DNA from 2 places in the Gordonia sp. i37 genome. Region 1 is predicted to be linked to the other one. Evidence: riboswitches for the same ligand, from Rfam matches in the RefSeq annotation. Region 1 holds a riboswitch; the other holds the start of a gene.

Region 1 (7,591 bases):
TGCGTAGAGGTTGATCTCGGCGGGGGTGAATCCGGCGAAGTAGTGCGACAGCAGTTTCCGCAGAAACTCGCACCGTTGGACGGTGTCCATGGGTTCGGGAGAGCGGGTGTCGATGTGGGCCAGTCCGCGGACGATGGCGTCGGTGTGTTCGGAGGAGATGGACCCGTCCGCGGCATGCGCCAACAACAGATCGATATCGGTGGTGCCGGCCATCCGCACATACCGACCTGCGACCGCGGGTGCGAAGCCCATGCTGATCAACAGTTCTCGCAGTCGGGTGGTTTTGTGGTCGGCCACCCCTAACCGGTCCAGTTCGCCGGTGAGGGTGGTGGCGTGGTGATCGACCAGATTGCGGAGCAGGAGGACTTGTTTCATGGCGCCGAAGGCTTGGGGTCCGGTCATGTCGGGATTCCATTGCAGGTCGCTGAGTTGGGTGACGATGGTGGCGAAGGTTGCTTCGGCGTCAACGGTTTGCGCGTCAAGGACTGTAGTGGATTCGATCATGGGCCCCTCCCCGGTGGCTGATCGGTGTGATGGGTCCAGTGTACCTCGCCAGGGTGTTCGATGCAAGGGGTATTTTGGTCAATTCTGCTTGTGGACAACGTGTTTCGGCGATGCTTTTCTGTCGGCCGGGTGTGGTAGGGGCGCGGTTTTTGCTGTAGTCGATGGATGTGGTTGCGATACCTGTCATCTCGCCGGGTCTCGAGGCCCGGCGCCTGGGGCGCCGTGCACCTCGACCATCGATGGGGAGGGGTTGCTCGGGTATGGGGTGGTGCGTATGGACCGTCGATGGGGAGAGGATGCTGAGTGCGGGGGCCTGGATCGTCGATGCGGTGGGGATGTCCGGGTGCGGGGGTGCGCATGGACCATCGATTTGGGGGGGATACTCGAGCAAGCTTCGACCACCGGGGGAGGTGGCCTGCTGATCAGTGGTCGTCGATACCCAACGCTCGCAATACCGTCAGCAGCTTCGCGGTGGTCTCGGCGAGTTCGGCATCGGGATCGGAGTCGGCGACGATACCGCCGCCGGCCCACGTGCGAAAGGTTTGTCGGTCGGCGTCGAGTTCGAGGCAACGAATGGTGACCATCCACTCACCGTCGCCACGCGCGTCGGCCCAGCCGACGGCGCCGGCGTAGAGTCCGCGTGGTTCCTCGTGATTCCGAATGAACTGTGCCGCAGCCTCGGTCGGTGTCCCGCACACCGCGGGGGTGGGGCTCAGGGTGAGGGCCAGGTCGAGTGCGCCGACATCCGGATCGGTGAGGTGGGCGCGTATCGGGGTGGCCAGGTGCCACATCTCGCCGGTGGAAAGCAAGTGAGGTCGGGTCGCGACGGAGAGTTCGTCGCTGATCGGCGCCAATCGTTCGCGCAGATGCTCGACGACGAACGCGTGCTCGCGATGATCTTTTCCCGACGCGGCGAGCTTCTCCCGGGCCTCGCGATCGGCATCCGGGTCCGACGAGCGTGGAGCCGAACCTGCATACGGATGGCAGGTCACCTCGCGACCGCTCTTGTGCAGCAACAACTCCGGGCTCGCGCCGAGGAGCCACGAGTGGCCGCTGTCGACCGCGAACGCATTGTGCTCGGAGTTGCCGTGCGCCAGCGCGCCGAGGAGTTCATCGATCCCGACCGGTGAATCGAGCACCGCACCAACGGTTCTCGCGAGCACCACCTTGTCGAGGACGCCGGCATCGATGGCGGCCACCGCACGGCGTACCCGCTCCCGATGTGTGGCGGCGTCGGGGATCTCGACGAGTTGGGCCAGTGAATGACGGACGGGGGCGCGCCCACCGAGCGCCTGTTCCCGATATAGCCGCGTGGGTGCGAACAGCGCAGCCGGATCGGCGGGGTCGAACGGGAGCGCACCGACCACCGACTCCACCGCACCGGATCGCAGCGCGTCGACGGCGTCGGAGACCGCGGTGAACCGTCGCGCGACGCCCTCGGCGCGAACCACCCCGTGCGGACGCGACAACACGAACGGAGCAGGCCCCGTTCCCTCATCTTCCACACGTTCGCCGCTCACTCGACCAACCTAGCGCCGGACGGCGTCGGGATTTCGCCCACGCTGAGTGAAAATTGACACCCTCGGACGTGATAGGCCACCCTTGGTGCAGGTCATGAGTGCCAGTGACAAGCCCCGGCTCGCTGGTCGGCAACCCTCCTCCGCGGTGGGGTGCTCCGGGTGACGACCTGGCCGTGTACCACCCGGACACGGCAAGCGTGGATTCCCAAGGAGATTCTTCGATGACTGCTGTCGTCACCCCCGCATCGATCGCCGCCACCGTGGGCGCAGATCCGTCGTCCATCGAGCCGCTCGCCGAGGTCGTCGGCGCAGGACAACACGTGCCTCTCGCCGACGGGAGCGAGGTGGCCTACGCCAACCTCGACTATGCGGCGAGCGCCCCCGCCCTGACCGCGGTTGCCGACGCCGTCGCCGCGTCGCTGCACCAGTACGCCAGCGTCCACCGCGGCGCCGGCCATCTGTCCCAGGTCACCACCCGTCGCTACGAGCAGTGCCGGGACACGGTGCGGCGCTTCGTGCGTGGGCGTGCCGACGACACCGTCGTGTTCACCCGCAACACCACCGACGCGATCAATCTGGCGGCCCACTGCACCCCCGGCGACGTCGTGGTCCTCGACATCGAGCACCACGCCAACCTGCTGCCGTGGGTCTCGCGCGACTCCGGGACGGCCCGCATCGTGACCGCGCGCCCGGGCATCGAGGACACCCTCGTCGCACTCGAATGCGAACTCGCGGCGGCGCCCGCGGCGTTGCTCGCGGTGACCGCGGCCTCCAACGTCACCGGGGAGGTCCTGCCGATCGGACGCATCGCCGCCATCGCGCACCGACACGGCGCGCGCATCCTCGTCGACGCAGCCCAGCTCGTCGCCCACCGGCCGGTGTCGATGGTCAGCCACGGTATCGACTACCTGGTGTTCTCCGGCCACAAGGTCTACGCGCCGTTCGGCGCGGGAGTGCTCATCGGACGGTCGGATTGGCTCGACGCCGCCGACCCCTACCTCGCCGGCGGTGGGGCGTCGGCGCAGGTCAGCGTCGTCGACGGCCCCGACGAGAACTGCGCGGCCACCGCCTGGCACACCGGTGCCGCGCGACATGAAGCAGGGTCGCCGAATGTCTTGGGCGCCATCGCCATCGCTGCCGCCTGCGAGGCGATCACCGAGATCGGCTTCGAGGCGATCGGCCTGCACGAGCACGAATTGCGCTGCCGCCTCGACGATGGGCTCGCGCGGATCGACGGCGTCGAGGAACTACGCATCTTCGACGACATCACCGATCGCGTCGGGATCGCCGGGTTCGGCGTCGACGGCATTGCGCCGCGCGCCGTCGCCGAATATCTCAGTGACGAACACGGCATCGGCGTGCGCGACGGAAAGTTCTGCGCCCACCCGATCCTCACTCGCCTCGGCCACCCCGACGGCGCGGTGCGCGCGAGCTTCGGCCTCGGCACCGGGGCCGCCGACATCGACCGCTTGATCAACGCTCTGGCACAACTGATCTCGACCTCACCCGGAGGGGCCCCGGCATGACCATCGAACTCGATCGCATCAGTATCGGACGCCCGTCGCTGCGGGTCGCGCTCGCCGACGACGTTCCCGCCGAGTCGTCGGCGATCGTCGTCCGTCGACCCACGCTGCGTGACGCCCAGCGGGCCCGCTCACTGCTGCGGGCCGGCACCCGTGACACCGCGAACTTCTCGGTCGCGCTCGAGGTGGAGGTGGCGATCGCTCCGAGCGCCGCATCGGCGCGGGCGGCGGTCGCACACATCCCGGACGACATCGACGGCGGCACCGTGCGCTATGTGGGCACGCCGAGCGGTCTGGTGACCCTCATCCGCGACATCTACGCGGCCGAGGTCGCCGACGCGGTCATCCTCGTCTCACTCGACGGCTCGGCCACGCGGCACCGCGTGCGCGAGCTGGTGTTGCCGTCATTCGCGGAGCGGCGCGCGGCCTGACATCCCGGGGAACAGGCGTGCTCAGGCCTCGCCGCGCTCCCACTGCTCGACGAGCTCGGTCTGCGCCTCGTCGGTCAGCAGGCCGTACAGCTTGAGGCGGGCCATGCCGCCGTCGGGATAGACGTCGATGCGCGCCTCGGTCATCGGGCGGTCGAGATCGATGACGAACCGGTGGCGGGTGTCGGGCTGTAAGTCGGTGCGGCCCAACACCTCGAACCACTCGCCGTCTTCGCCGTCGCGGCCACGGACCATCGCCGCGCCGGGCGCGTTGCCCAGGAAGTAGCTGGTGTCGAGTTCGACGAGACTCACCCGGCCCTGCCCGGCCAGGCGCACCTGCACCCAGTCGTTGCCGTCGTCGCGCCGACGCGAGGTCTCCCACCCCTCGCCCATGTGCCGTGCACGGCCGGGCATGAGCAGGTTGTTGGGCGAGCTGTAGAACATGTTGGAGCAGGCCGTGATCAGGCCACCGTTCTCCAAGGCGGCCAGGTCGAAATGGCCGTAACGGAAGAAGTGCGGGTTGGGTACGCCGCGCCCGTGGACCCGGAATCGGGCCACACCGCCGTCGGGATGCATCGTCAGACGCACGTGGGTGAAGCGATCCTTCGCATCGACCCGGAACGGATTGCGGGTGTCGCCGTCGACGGGGCTCTTCTCGACGATGGTGACCCACTCGGTGTCGGTCAGCAGTTCGTCGACGGAGACGACGCCCTCCTTGGCGGCGGCCTCGACGGAGATGAACGGCGGATAGTTGCCCTTGAACCACGCCGTGTCGACGACGACGCCGTAGATGACACCCGGCGCGCCGAGCCGGACGATCGCCTGATCGACTCCCGACTCCCGCCTCCGTCGTGTCTCCCAGCCGTCGTAGATCTGACCCTTGTGACCGAACGTCGCGGGCTGATACTGCGCCGGGGGCGTCTTGATCAGGTTCTGTGCCTCCGCGAAGAGGTCGTCGTTGGTCCACACGACGGCGCCGCCCAGGTCCCGTAAGGCCAGGTCAGGCATGGACGTGAAGTGCGGACGGTTACCCGATGACGTCGGTGGGGGGACAGGGGTCACGACCGTCGATCCTAATGGGATTTGCCATGACGACGAACTCGAGCGCATACTTGCAGCCGCCAACTACATGCAGCCAACAACTAGTTGTGGTCGGCAAGGAAAACGGACATCGTCATCGATCGGGGTATCGGCATGCTCGAAGATCGCGACATCGATCAGCTCTTCGACACACTCGCGCGCTACGTCCGTATCCGCGACCGCGCGGTCCACACGACCTTCCGTACGCCCGACGGTGAGTTCGAGACGGCGGCCTTCAAAGGCCTGTTCCATCTGGCCAAACGCCCGATGCGCTCGCGAGAGCTGGCCGCGGAACTCGGCGCCGATCCGTCGACGGTCAGCAGGCACGTCAGTCAACTCGTCGACCTCGGCCTCATCCGACGCGAAGCCGACCCGCACGACGGGCGCGCGACGCTGCTCGTCGTCACCGACGCCGGACGTGACCGCGTCGAGTCGATGCGCGCGGGCCGCCGCTCGGCGGTGAACTCCGCGATGAGCGAGTGGTCTGCCGACGAAATGGCGACCCTGGTAACCCTTCTCACCCGCTTCGTCGACGCCGCCGAGACCCTGGTCCCGCCCGCGTGCGAACGCCGGCCATCCGAGACGGCACCGGCGTCCGAATCACCACGTATCCCCCCAGCCCCTACGACCACGAGGAACTCATGACCAACGACAACGTCACCACCTCTGCGGTGAGTCCCCCGGAGGAGCACGCCGGAGCGGGACTCTCGCACCGGCAGATCCTGACGGTGCTGACCGGCCTGATGCTCGGCATGTTCCTCGCGGCGCTCGACCAGACGATCGTCTCGACCGCGATCCGCACGATCGCCGACGATCTGCAGGGCTACGACATGCAGGCCTGGGTCACGACGGCCTACCTGGTCACCTCGACCATCGTCACACCGCTCTACGGCAAGCTCTCCGACCTCTACGGGCGTAAGCCGTTCTTCCTGCTGGCCATCTCGATCTTCGTGATCGGTTCGCTGGCCTGCAGTATGGCGACCTCGATGTACGAGCTCGCGGCGTTCCGCGCCTTCCAGGGTCTCGGTGCCGGCGGCCTGTTCACCTTGGCGCTGACGACCATCGGCGACATCGTCCCGCCCCGCGAACGTGCCAAGTACCAGGGCTACTTCCTGGCCGTGTTCGGTACCTCCAGTGTGCTGGGACCGGTGCTCGGCGGACTGTTCGCCGGGCAGTCCTCGATCCTCTGGGTCTCCGGGTGGCGCTGGGTGTTCCTGGTCAATGTGCCGATCGGCATCCTTGCCCTCGCCGTGGTCTACCGGGTCCTCAACTACGACCAGAACAAGGGCGTCGGTGGCCGCACCGACTACTGGGGAGCCACCGCGCTGGCGGTGACCGTCGCACCGCTGCTGATCGTCGCCGAACAGGGCCGCGAATGGGGATGGCTGTCGGGCTGGTCCTGGCTGTGCTACATCGTCGGCGCGGTCGGGCTCGCGGTGTTCGTGTTCATCGAGCACCTGATGGGCGATGACGCGTTGATCCCGTTGCGCGTCTTCAAGAATCACGTCTTCGCGCAGGGCATCGTCGTCTCGATGGTCGTCGGCGCGGTGATGTTCGGCGGCATCTCGATGCTGCCGCAGTACTTCCAGGTGCTGCGCGGGTCGAGCCCGATGGTCGCGGGCCTGCAGATGCTGCCGATGGTGCTCGGGCTGATGACCGGGTCGGTGCTGTCGGGTCAGCTGATCTCGCGGACCGGACGGTACAAGATCTTCACCATCCTGGGTTCGGTCCTGATCACGGTGATGATGTTCATGCTGCACACGGTCGGACTGTCGACGCCGGTGTGGCTGGTCATGATCTACGCGTTCTTCCTCGGCTTCGGGCTCGGTAACCTCATGCAGCCGATCACCCTGGCCATGCAGAACATCCTGCCGCCCAAGGACATGGGACTGTCGACGGGTACCGCGACCTTCTTCCGGCAGATCGGTGCGACGCTCGGTGTGGCCGTGTTCTTCTCGATGCTGTTCAGCTTGATGGGCCCCAACATCAAGGACGAGATGGTCACCGCGGCGGCGGCTCCGCAGTACCGCACCGCGGTGATGACCGCCGCGTCGAGTCCGGACCCGCAGGTCAGCGGATTCGCCAAGGGTCTCATCAGTGCGGCGCAGAATCCGGGTGCCGGGGGTGGCTCGGCATCGGAGAGCGTGATGTCGGATACCTCGGTGATCAGCAAGCTCCCCACCGAGCTGGCCCAACCGATCAAACAGGGCTTCGCCAACTCGATGGACCGCGTGTTCCTGACGGTCTCGATCATCTCGTTGCTCGCGATCATAGGCACCGTCACGTGGAAGGAATTGCCGCTGCGCAGGGGCAAACCGCTCGGCGACCCGGAGTCGACCGGCCCCGCGCAGTAGACACCGGCTCGGCCCCCGGCGTGAGAAGAAACGGCGCCCGCCCCCGCGATCGGGGGACGGGCGCCGTTCTCGTGCTCGAAAGCCAGCGTCAGCCGCGCGAGGGCTCGTTGGCGTCGTGTGGCTGCTTCTCGAGACGCTCGATGGCCTCCTGCGCCACCTTCTCCGCCTCGGCGGTACCGACC
Region 2 (7,591 bases), on a different contig from region 1:
GATGAGGCGGTCACCGGGCCGCAACGTGGCAGCGAGTCCGGCGAGCAGACCGCCACCGCCGACACAGGCGACGGTCTGCAGTCTGTGGCCGGGGAGGTCCTCGGCCACCTCGAGGCCGATGGTCCCGGCGCCGGCCACGATCGTCGGCAGATCGTAGGCGTGCAACAGCAGTGCGCCGGAGTCGGCGGCCAGCGCGGCGGCGGCGTCGGCGGACTCCTGATAACGAGTGCCGATGAGCCGCACCGTCGCACCGAGTGAACGCAGCGCCGAGATCTTGACCGCCGGAGCGGTCTCGGGGACCACCACGGTCGCCGGAACGCCGACGAGTCGGGCAGCCCAGGCCGCACCGAGCGCGGCGTTGCCGCCGGAGGCCACGAGAACCCCGGCCTCGGGCAGGGTATCGTGGGCGACGGCGTCGAGCACCGCGTTGAGACTGCCGCGCACCTTGAAGCAGCCACCGAGCTGCGTGTACTCCAGCTTGAACACCACATCGACCGGTCCGCCGACCGTGTCGAGCGTGGTCTCGAGCAGGGGAGTGCGCCGCAGGCGGCCCGCGAGTCGTGCACGCGCCGCCATCACGTCGGCAGCGGTGACGGCGACGGGGGTTCCGGCGCGATCGGCGTCCCGATCGGGCGCTGCAGGCGACATGAGCGCAGGCTACCGGCCCGGCCGGGCGATCGGTCGCACAGCGGAATGGAACAATGGTCGGCGTGAGCGCGATACGACTGGACGGCAAGGCCACCCGCGACGAGATCTTCACCGACCTCGCCGCACGAGTGGAGAAGTTGCGCAGTGCGGGAGTCACCCCAGGACTCGGGACCATCCTGGTCGGCGACGACCCCGGCTCGCAGTCCTACGTCAAGGGCAAGCACGCCGATTGTGCGCGGATCGGGGTGTCGTCGATCCGCAAGGATCTGCCCGCAGACACGACGACCGAGGACCTCAATGCGGCCATCGACGAACTCAACGCCGATCCCGCCTGTACCGGGTACATCGTGCAGCTCCCATTGCCGAAACATCTCGACGAGAACGCTGCGCTCGAGCGTATCGACCCGGCCAAGGACGCCGATGGCCTCCATCCGATCAACCTCGGCCGACTCGTGCTGGGCAAGGAATCGACCCTGCCGTGTACGCCGCGGGGGGTCATCCACCTGCTACGGCGCTACGGCATCGACATCGCGGGTGCGCGGGTGACCGTCATCGGCCGCGGCGTCACCATCGGCAGGCCCATCGGCCTGCTGCTGACGCGGCGCAGCGAGAACGCCACCGTGGCCCTGTGCCACACCGGTACGCGCGACCTCGCCGCCGAGGTGGCCCGCGCAGACATCGTCATCGCCGCGGCAGGGGTGCCGCATCTGGTGACCGCCGACATGGTCAAGCCGGGTGCCGCCGTGATCGATGTCGGCGTCAGCCGGACCGAGGACGGCCTGCGCGGCGACGTCGCGCCCGACGTCTGGGATGTGGCCGGACACGTCTCGCCCAACCCGGGCGGGGTCGGGCCGCTCACGCGCGCCTTCTTGCTGGTGAACGTCGTCGAACGGGCCGAGGCTCAGCTCGCGGCGCTCACCGCAGGCGACTCCGTGCGGAACGCCGCGGGCGACGCCGTCGGGACCCGTTCGCGATGACCGGCGGCGCCCCCCAACGGGTGGAGCGGTTGCGCCACGTCCGACGGGTGCGCGCCTACGCGGTACAGATTCCCTACCTGCTGGTGCTGCTCGGCGTCGTGGCCGCCGCGGCACTCGTGTTGTTCGATCGATGGCGTCGCGGAGCGTTCGTGTTCGGATCGGCGTTGTTGTTCGGCGCACTCCTGCGCGCGCTGATCCCCACCTCGCGGGCCGGGTTGCTGCAGGTCAGGGGTAAATTCTTCGATGTCGCGGCAATGGCGTCGGCAGGTGCGCTGATCCTCTGGCTGGCGACGTCGATCGACCCTTTGGGCACAGATTGATTACACTGGTGACCTAAGCGTGACATTCGGGGTACGGACCCGACGCACAAACTCCGCCGAGCGGAGCGATTGTTAGCAACACTAAGTGGGGATTGACATCAGTTCGACGTTCGAGATCAACGACCAGGCAAGATCGGGCGACACCACGTCGCTGGGCGTCTCCGTCGGTGAGGGAATGATCCATTACGTCCTGCTCACGCACGACGAGGCAGGTCGCACCGCCCTCGAGGCGCGCGTCTTCGACGTCGATCCCACCGACGGACTCGATTCGGTGGGACGCGTGAACGCGGGCATCGACCTGATGCTCGACGCCGCCCGCGCCGCCGAACTACGCGTCGGCCCGATCGGGGTGGCGGCGCGGACCGCCACCCAGCGCCGTCGTCTGCGCTCGGGAGGGTCGGGTACCCGCCGTCAGATCCACCTCGGCTCCGATGAAGAAGCGGTCGCCGAATTCCTGACCCGAACCGGACAGATCGGACGATTCTCGTCGGTGGTCGTCGCCGATTGCGGCGACACCGGCGTGTCGCTCTACACCGTGGATCCGGCCGCAGGCCGGGTCGGGACGATCGAGAGGTCGACGGTGCTCAGCGGACGCCGGATCGACGAGGCGCTCGCCGACCACATCGCCGCGGAGGTGGACGGCGCCGACGCCGGCACCCGCACCAAGCGCCAGCGGGCCAAGCTGGTCAGCGCCTGCCGCACAGCGAAAGAAGAGGTCGCCGACCCCACGTCCGCCTCGGGTGCATCGACCGCGGGGCTGGGCTCATCGGCAGGATTGGCCGGGGTGTCGTTGACCTCGGCGACCGTCGAGCGCGTCGCCGGCCCGATGGTCGACGAGGCGCGCGAGGTGTTCGCCCGCTACCTCGCCGATCTCCGGTTGCGCGGTGACGCCCCCGACGCCGCGGTGCTGGTCGGTGGGTTGGCGAATCTCCCCGTCACCCGACGAATCGTGCCCGATGCCGGACTCGAACTCCTCACCCCGGCGTCGCCGGAATTGGCCGCGGCCACCGGTGCGGCGATGCTCGCCGGCAAGTCGGGAACCAACCGACTGGCCTTCATCGGCGGTCGCCGCGCGCGTAGCTGGTCGGCGGTACCGGTGGCGATCGTGGCCGGGATCATCGGTGCGATCGTGATGGCGGCGGTCGCCGTCGGCGCCACCGTGACCGACGACGCCGACCCGCTGCCTTCGCCGACGCGCACCGCCGATGCGCACACCATTGACACCACCCGGGATTCGGGATTCACGACGACGTCACATCACCAGACGACGTCGGTGGTGACCTCGGTCGCAGTGTCTTCGCCGACCTCGCCGGACGGGCACGAGCAACTCCCGAGTTGGGCGACGACCGAACTGCCGCTCACGACGTCGACGACCACCCTGACGCTGGTGCCCAACACCACCACGCCGTCGGTGACCACCCCGTCGACCACCACCCCGACCGGCCCGACACTGACCCCGTATCCGACGCTGCCGATCCCGTCCGGTCTGATCCCGTCCGGTCTGATCCCGAGCATCGTGCCGCCGCAGACGACCGCGCCGGGATTCGCTCCGGAAATCCGGCCCTCACAGCCGTCGTCGAGTACCGCGCAGGCGCCGAGTGCGGGGAATCCGGCGGAGACGACCACCACCACGCCCGCCCGCTGAGACGAGCCCGCCCACGACACCTGCAGGCGCGTGGGCGGGTCGGTCTGTGTCGGATGTGAGTGCGTCAGCGGCGAGCGAGATCCACGGTGCGCTTGAGGAGATCGGCGATCGCGTCGAACTCGGTGAGGAATCCGTCGTGGCCTTTGTCGGACCGGACCACCTGGAGCCCGCCGACGCAATTGCCGAGGCCCTCGGCGATCTCGGCCTGTAACCGCAACGGATACAAGCGATCCGAATCGATGCCGGCGACGATGGTCGGGACGGTGCACGAGGCGAGGGCGGCGGCGATCCCGCCCCGGTTGCGGCCGACGTCGTGGTGGTTCAGCACGTCGGAGAGCACCACGTAGCTGCCCGGATCGAAGCGCTCGATCAGCTTGTCGGCCTGGTGCTCGAGATAACTCTGAATCGCATAGCGACCGCCGAGAAGCGGATTCTCTTGCGCCTGAGGCGTATTGGCGAACCGCTCGTCGAGCTCACCCTCGAATCGGTAGGTGAGGTGGGCGATGCGCCGGGCGATCCCGAGGCCGGCGATCGGGGACCGTCCGGTGCCGTGGTAGTCGCCGCCCTGCCAGTCGGGATCGGAGGTGATGGCCGCGATCTGGGTGGTCTGCGTGCCGATCTGATCGGCGGTGGCACGCGCGCCGACCGCCAGCACCAGTGCGCTGCGGACCCGATCGGGGTACTCGATCGCCCACTCCAGCGCACGCGCGCCACCCATCGAGCCGCCGAGTACCGCGCCGATTCCCTTGATGCCGAGGGCATCGAGCAGGGCTGCCTCGGCACGCACCTGATCGAGCACGGTGATGTCGGGGAAGCGTGAACCCCAAGGCCGCCCTTGCGAATCCGGCGACGACGGGCCCGTCGACCCACGGCAGCCGCCGAGGACGTTGGCGGAGATGACACACCATTCGTCGGTGTCGATGGCCGCTCCCGGCCCGATCAGACCATCCCACCACCCGGGGGAGGGATGCTCGTCGGTGGGAGCGCCGGTGACGTGCGAGTCACCGGTCAGGGCGTGCAGGGTCAGGATCACGTTGTCCCGTGCAGGCGACAACGCCCCCCAGCGCTGGAACGCCAGGGTGACGTCGTCGAGTTGCTGCCCGTTGTCGAGAGACAACGACCCCAGACGCATTCGGACCATCTGCCCGTCGGGAACTCGTTCCCACTCGGGCTGATGCGTCGTGGTCGCCTGGGGGTCGATGCTCACCGACACGGGTGTTGTGCTCCTGTCCTCGAACTACTTGGCCGCCGCGAAACCCTGGTCGAGGTCGGCGATGATGTCGTCGATGCCCTCGATACCGACGGCCAGGCGCACCAGGCCGGGGGTCACGCCGGCAGCGAGCTGCTCCTCGGGGGTCAGCTGGCTGTGGGTGGTCGACGCGGGGTGGATGACCAGCGACCGCACGTCACCGATGTTGGCGACGTGGCTGTGCAGCGTCAACGCCTCGACGAAGCGCTTCCCGGCGTCGACGCCACCGGCGATCTCGAAGCCGATGATCGCGCCCTGCCCCTTGGGCGCGAGCTTCTGACCACGGGCATACCAGGGCGAGGACTGCAGACCGGCGTAGGCCACCGACTCGACCTGAGCGTGATCGGCGAGGTAGGCCGCGACCCGCTGCGCATTGGCGACGTGGCGCTCGACGCGCAGGCTCAGGGTTTCCAGTCCCTGGGCGAGCAAGAAGGCGTTGAACGGCGAGATCGCCGCGCCGGTGTCACGCAGCAACTGCACGCGCGCCTTGAGCGCGTAGGCCGGCGCACCGAGGTCGGCGAACACCGCACCGTGGTAGCTGGGATCGGGGGTGGTGAAGCCGGGGAACAGATCCTGACCATCACGCTGCACCCGCCAATCGAAGGTGCCGCCGTCGACGATGATGCCGCCGATCGCGGTGCCGTGCCCGCCGATGTACTTGGTCGCCGAATGGACGACGATGTCGGCGCCATGGGCCAGCGGGTTCAGCAGGTACGGGGTGGCGACGGTGTTGTCGACGATCAGCGGCACGCCGTTGCGATGGGCGACCTCGGAGATGCCCTCGATGTCGAGGATCTCGTTGTTGGGGTTGGAGATCGACTCGCCGTAGAACGCGCGGGTGTTGTCGCGGACCGCGGCCTGCCACGAATCGAGATCCTCGGGATCCTCGACGAAGCTCACCTCGATGCCGAGCTTGGGCAGCGTGTAGTGGAAGAGGTTGTAGGTCCCGCCGTAGAGACGCGGGCTCGACACGACGTGTCCGCCGTTCTCCACGATGTTGAGGATGGCGTAGGTCTCGGCGGCCTGACCGGACGCGACCAGCAGTGCTGCGACACCGCCCTCGAGTGCGGCGACCCGCTGCTCGACGGCGTCCTGGGTGGGGTTCATGATGCGGGTGTAGATGTTGCCCGGCTCGGCGAGGCCGAAGAGGTTGGCCGCGTGGGTGGTGTCGTTGAAGACGTACGACGTGGTCTGGTAGATCGGCAGTGCACGAGCGTTTGTGGCGGCGTCGGCCGATTGGCCCACATGGATCTGCTTGGTCTCGAAACTCCAGTTGTCGGCTGGGTTCTGGGCATCCGTGCCGTCATTGGCTACGTCAGACATGAAAATAGATCACTTTCTGCGGTCGGCAGGGTGTGGTGACCCTGATGGGGTCCGACCTTCGGACCCGCGCTTGCCGGGGATGCTCGTCGCGATCCCACAACCCGGTCATCACCCGGAGCACCCCACCGCGGTTGGAGGGTTGCCGATCAGCGAGCCGGGGCTTGACGCTGATACTCATGACCTGGCGACAAGGATATAACACGGTCGTCGTCGGCTGAGAACCCTCCTGCTCAGCCTGGTTTGCGTGCTGGACAGAAACGGTCCGTCCGGTTCGGGCGTGGCGGTAGGTGTCGCCCGGACGGACGAATCGCCGTCCTGATCTCGACCGATCCGCCGGAATCGGCCGCCCCGTCTGCCTACTCTTGCCACATCACGGTTCCCTCGCCCAAGGACGTGTCCGATGCGGCTCTCACCTTCCTTCGCCTCGCTCCGCGGCAGCATCTCGACCGGAGTGGTCGGGGCCGCGAGTGTGGCGCTCATCGCGGCCGCATTCTGGGGTCACGGGGTCGCGTCGGCGGAAACGGCGGCGGCGTGCAGTCAACCCGGTCGGGTGTTCATCGTCGGCGGTACGTGGAATTCCGACGGCTCCTATCTCGTGGGGATCGAACAGCGCTACACCGGGCACGGCGCCAACTGGGAGGAGCTGCCGAACAGTCCGTACTCCGGCGCGGGCGCCTACGAGATCGAGCAGGTCCCGTACTCCGCGACCATCTGGCCACTCGGGTCTGTCGGATACAACGCCAGCGAGGCCGAAGGGTCGGCCAACCTGGAGCAGGCCGTCGCCGCGTACCAGCAGCAGTGCGGTGCCGACAAGAAGATCGTCATCGCCGGCTATTCGCAGGGAGCGCGGTTGGCCGGCGACGTCCTCACCGACATCGGCGCGAATCGGCCGGTGACCATGGACGACGGCTCCACCTACGTCATCTCCACCACCGATTCCGACGGTGCACGCACGGTGTCGGGAGAGCTCTACTCCGATCCGCGGATGTCGGCGACGCTGTGGGGACAGGGGATCGAGGCGACCCTGGTCGGGATCATCCCCGGTCTGACCATGTCCGGAACCAGAGCAGTCACCGACTACGGGGGCCTGCCGGTGACCACCTACTGCATCGCGGGCGATCCGATCTGCGATCTCCCCGATCCGTTCCATGACCCGATCGGCGACCTCGACGCGCTCCTCGGCTACTGGGTCAAGCATGGTCAGTATCCGTTTCACATGTATCAATTCCCGGGTACCGGCACGACCTGGGACATGAACGGCGCGAACGAGCCCATGACATGTACGCAGAGCGGAGCGTTGCAGACCTGCACGATCGCCTCGCCCTCGTCGATGGCCATCCTCACCCAGAACCTCGTCGACGCCGTGGGCCTGCACTGGTCGGTCCCGGACCTCGTGGCCTACCGGTTCCGCCTACCCGACATCATCGGG

Evidence for each region. Region 1 has a riboswitch for S-adenosylmethionine ahead of B1964_RS18965 (aminotransferase class V-fold PLP-dependent enzyme). Riboswitches for the same ligand answer to the same signal wherever they lie in the genome.
Region 2: linked by a shared signal. The riboswitch ahead of B1964_RS06260 (bifunctional o-acetylhomoserine/o-acetylserine sulfhydrylase) and the one ahead of B1964_RS18965 (aminotransferase class V-fold PLP-dependent enzyme) in region 1 are both predicted to bind S-adenosylmethionine.

Annotation. Positions count from the first base shown of each region.
Region 1 is NZ_MVPX01000389.1:1,330-8,920, reverse strand. It holds gene B1964_RS18975 (HNH endonuclease signature motif containing protein) at 1-504, opposite strand, end outside; gene B1964_RS18970 (isochorismate synthase) at 927-2,024, opposite strand; SAM riboswitch class IV at 2,115-2,228, shown strand; gene B1964_RS18965 (aminotransferase class V-fold PLP-dependent enzyme) at 2,246-3,550, shown strand; gene B1964_RS18960 (hypothetical protein) at 3,547-3,978, shown strand; gene alc (allantoicase) at 4,000-4,983, opposite strand; gene B1964_RS18950 (MarR family winged helix-turn-helix transcriptional regulator) at 5,170-5,700, shown strand; gene B1964_RS18945 (MDR family MFS transporter) at 5,697-7,409, shown strand; gene B1964_RS18940 (inorganic diphosphatase) at 7,498-7,591, opposite strand, start outside.
Region 2 is NZ_MVPX01000131.1:5,585-13,175, forward strand. It holds gene B1964_RS06235 (serine/threonine dehydratase) at 1-648, opposite strand, end outside; gene B1964_RS06240 (bifunctional methylenetetrahydrofolate dehydrogenase/methenyltetrahydrofolate cyclohydrolase) at 711-1,625, shown strand; gene B1964_RS06245 (DUF3017 domain-containing protein) at 1,622-1,945, shown strand; gene B1964_RS06250 (Hsp70 family protein) at 2,031-3,590, shown strand; gene B1964_RS06255 (homoserine O-acetyltransferase) at 3,655-4,803, opposite strand; gene B1964_RS06260 (bifunctional o-acetylhomoserine/o-acetylserine sulfhydrylase) at 4,828-6,162, opposite strand; SAM riboswitch class IV at 6,224-6,344, opposite strand; gene B1964_RS06265 (PE-PPE domain-containing protein) at 6,563-7,591, shown strand, end outside.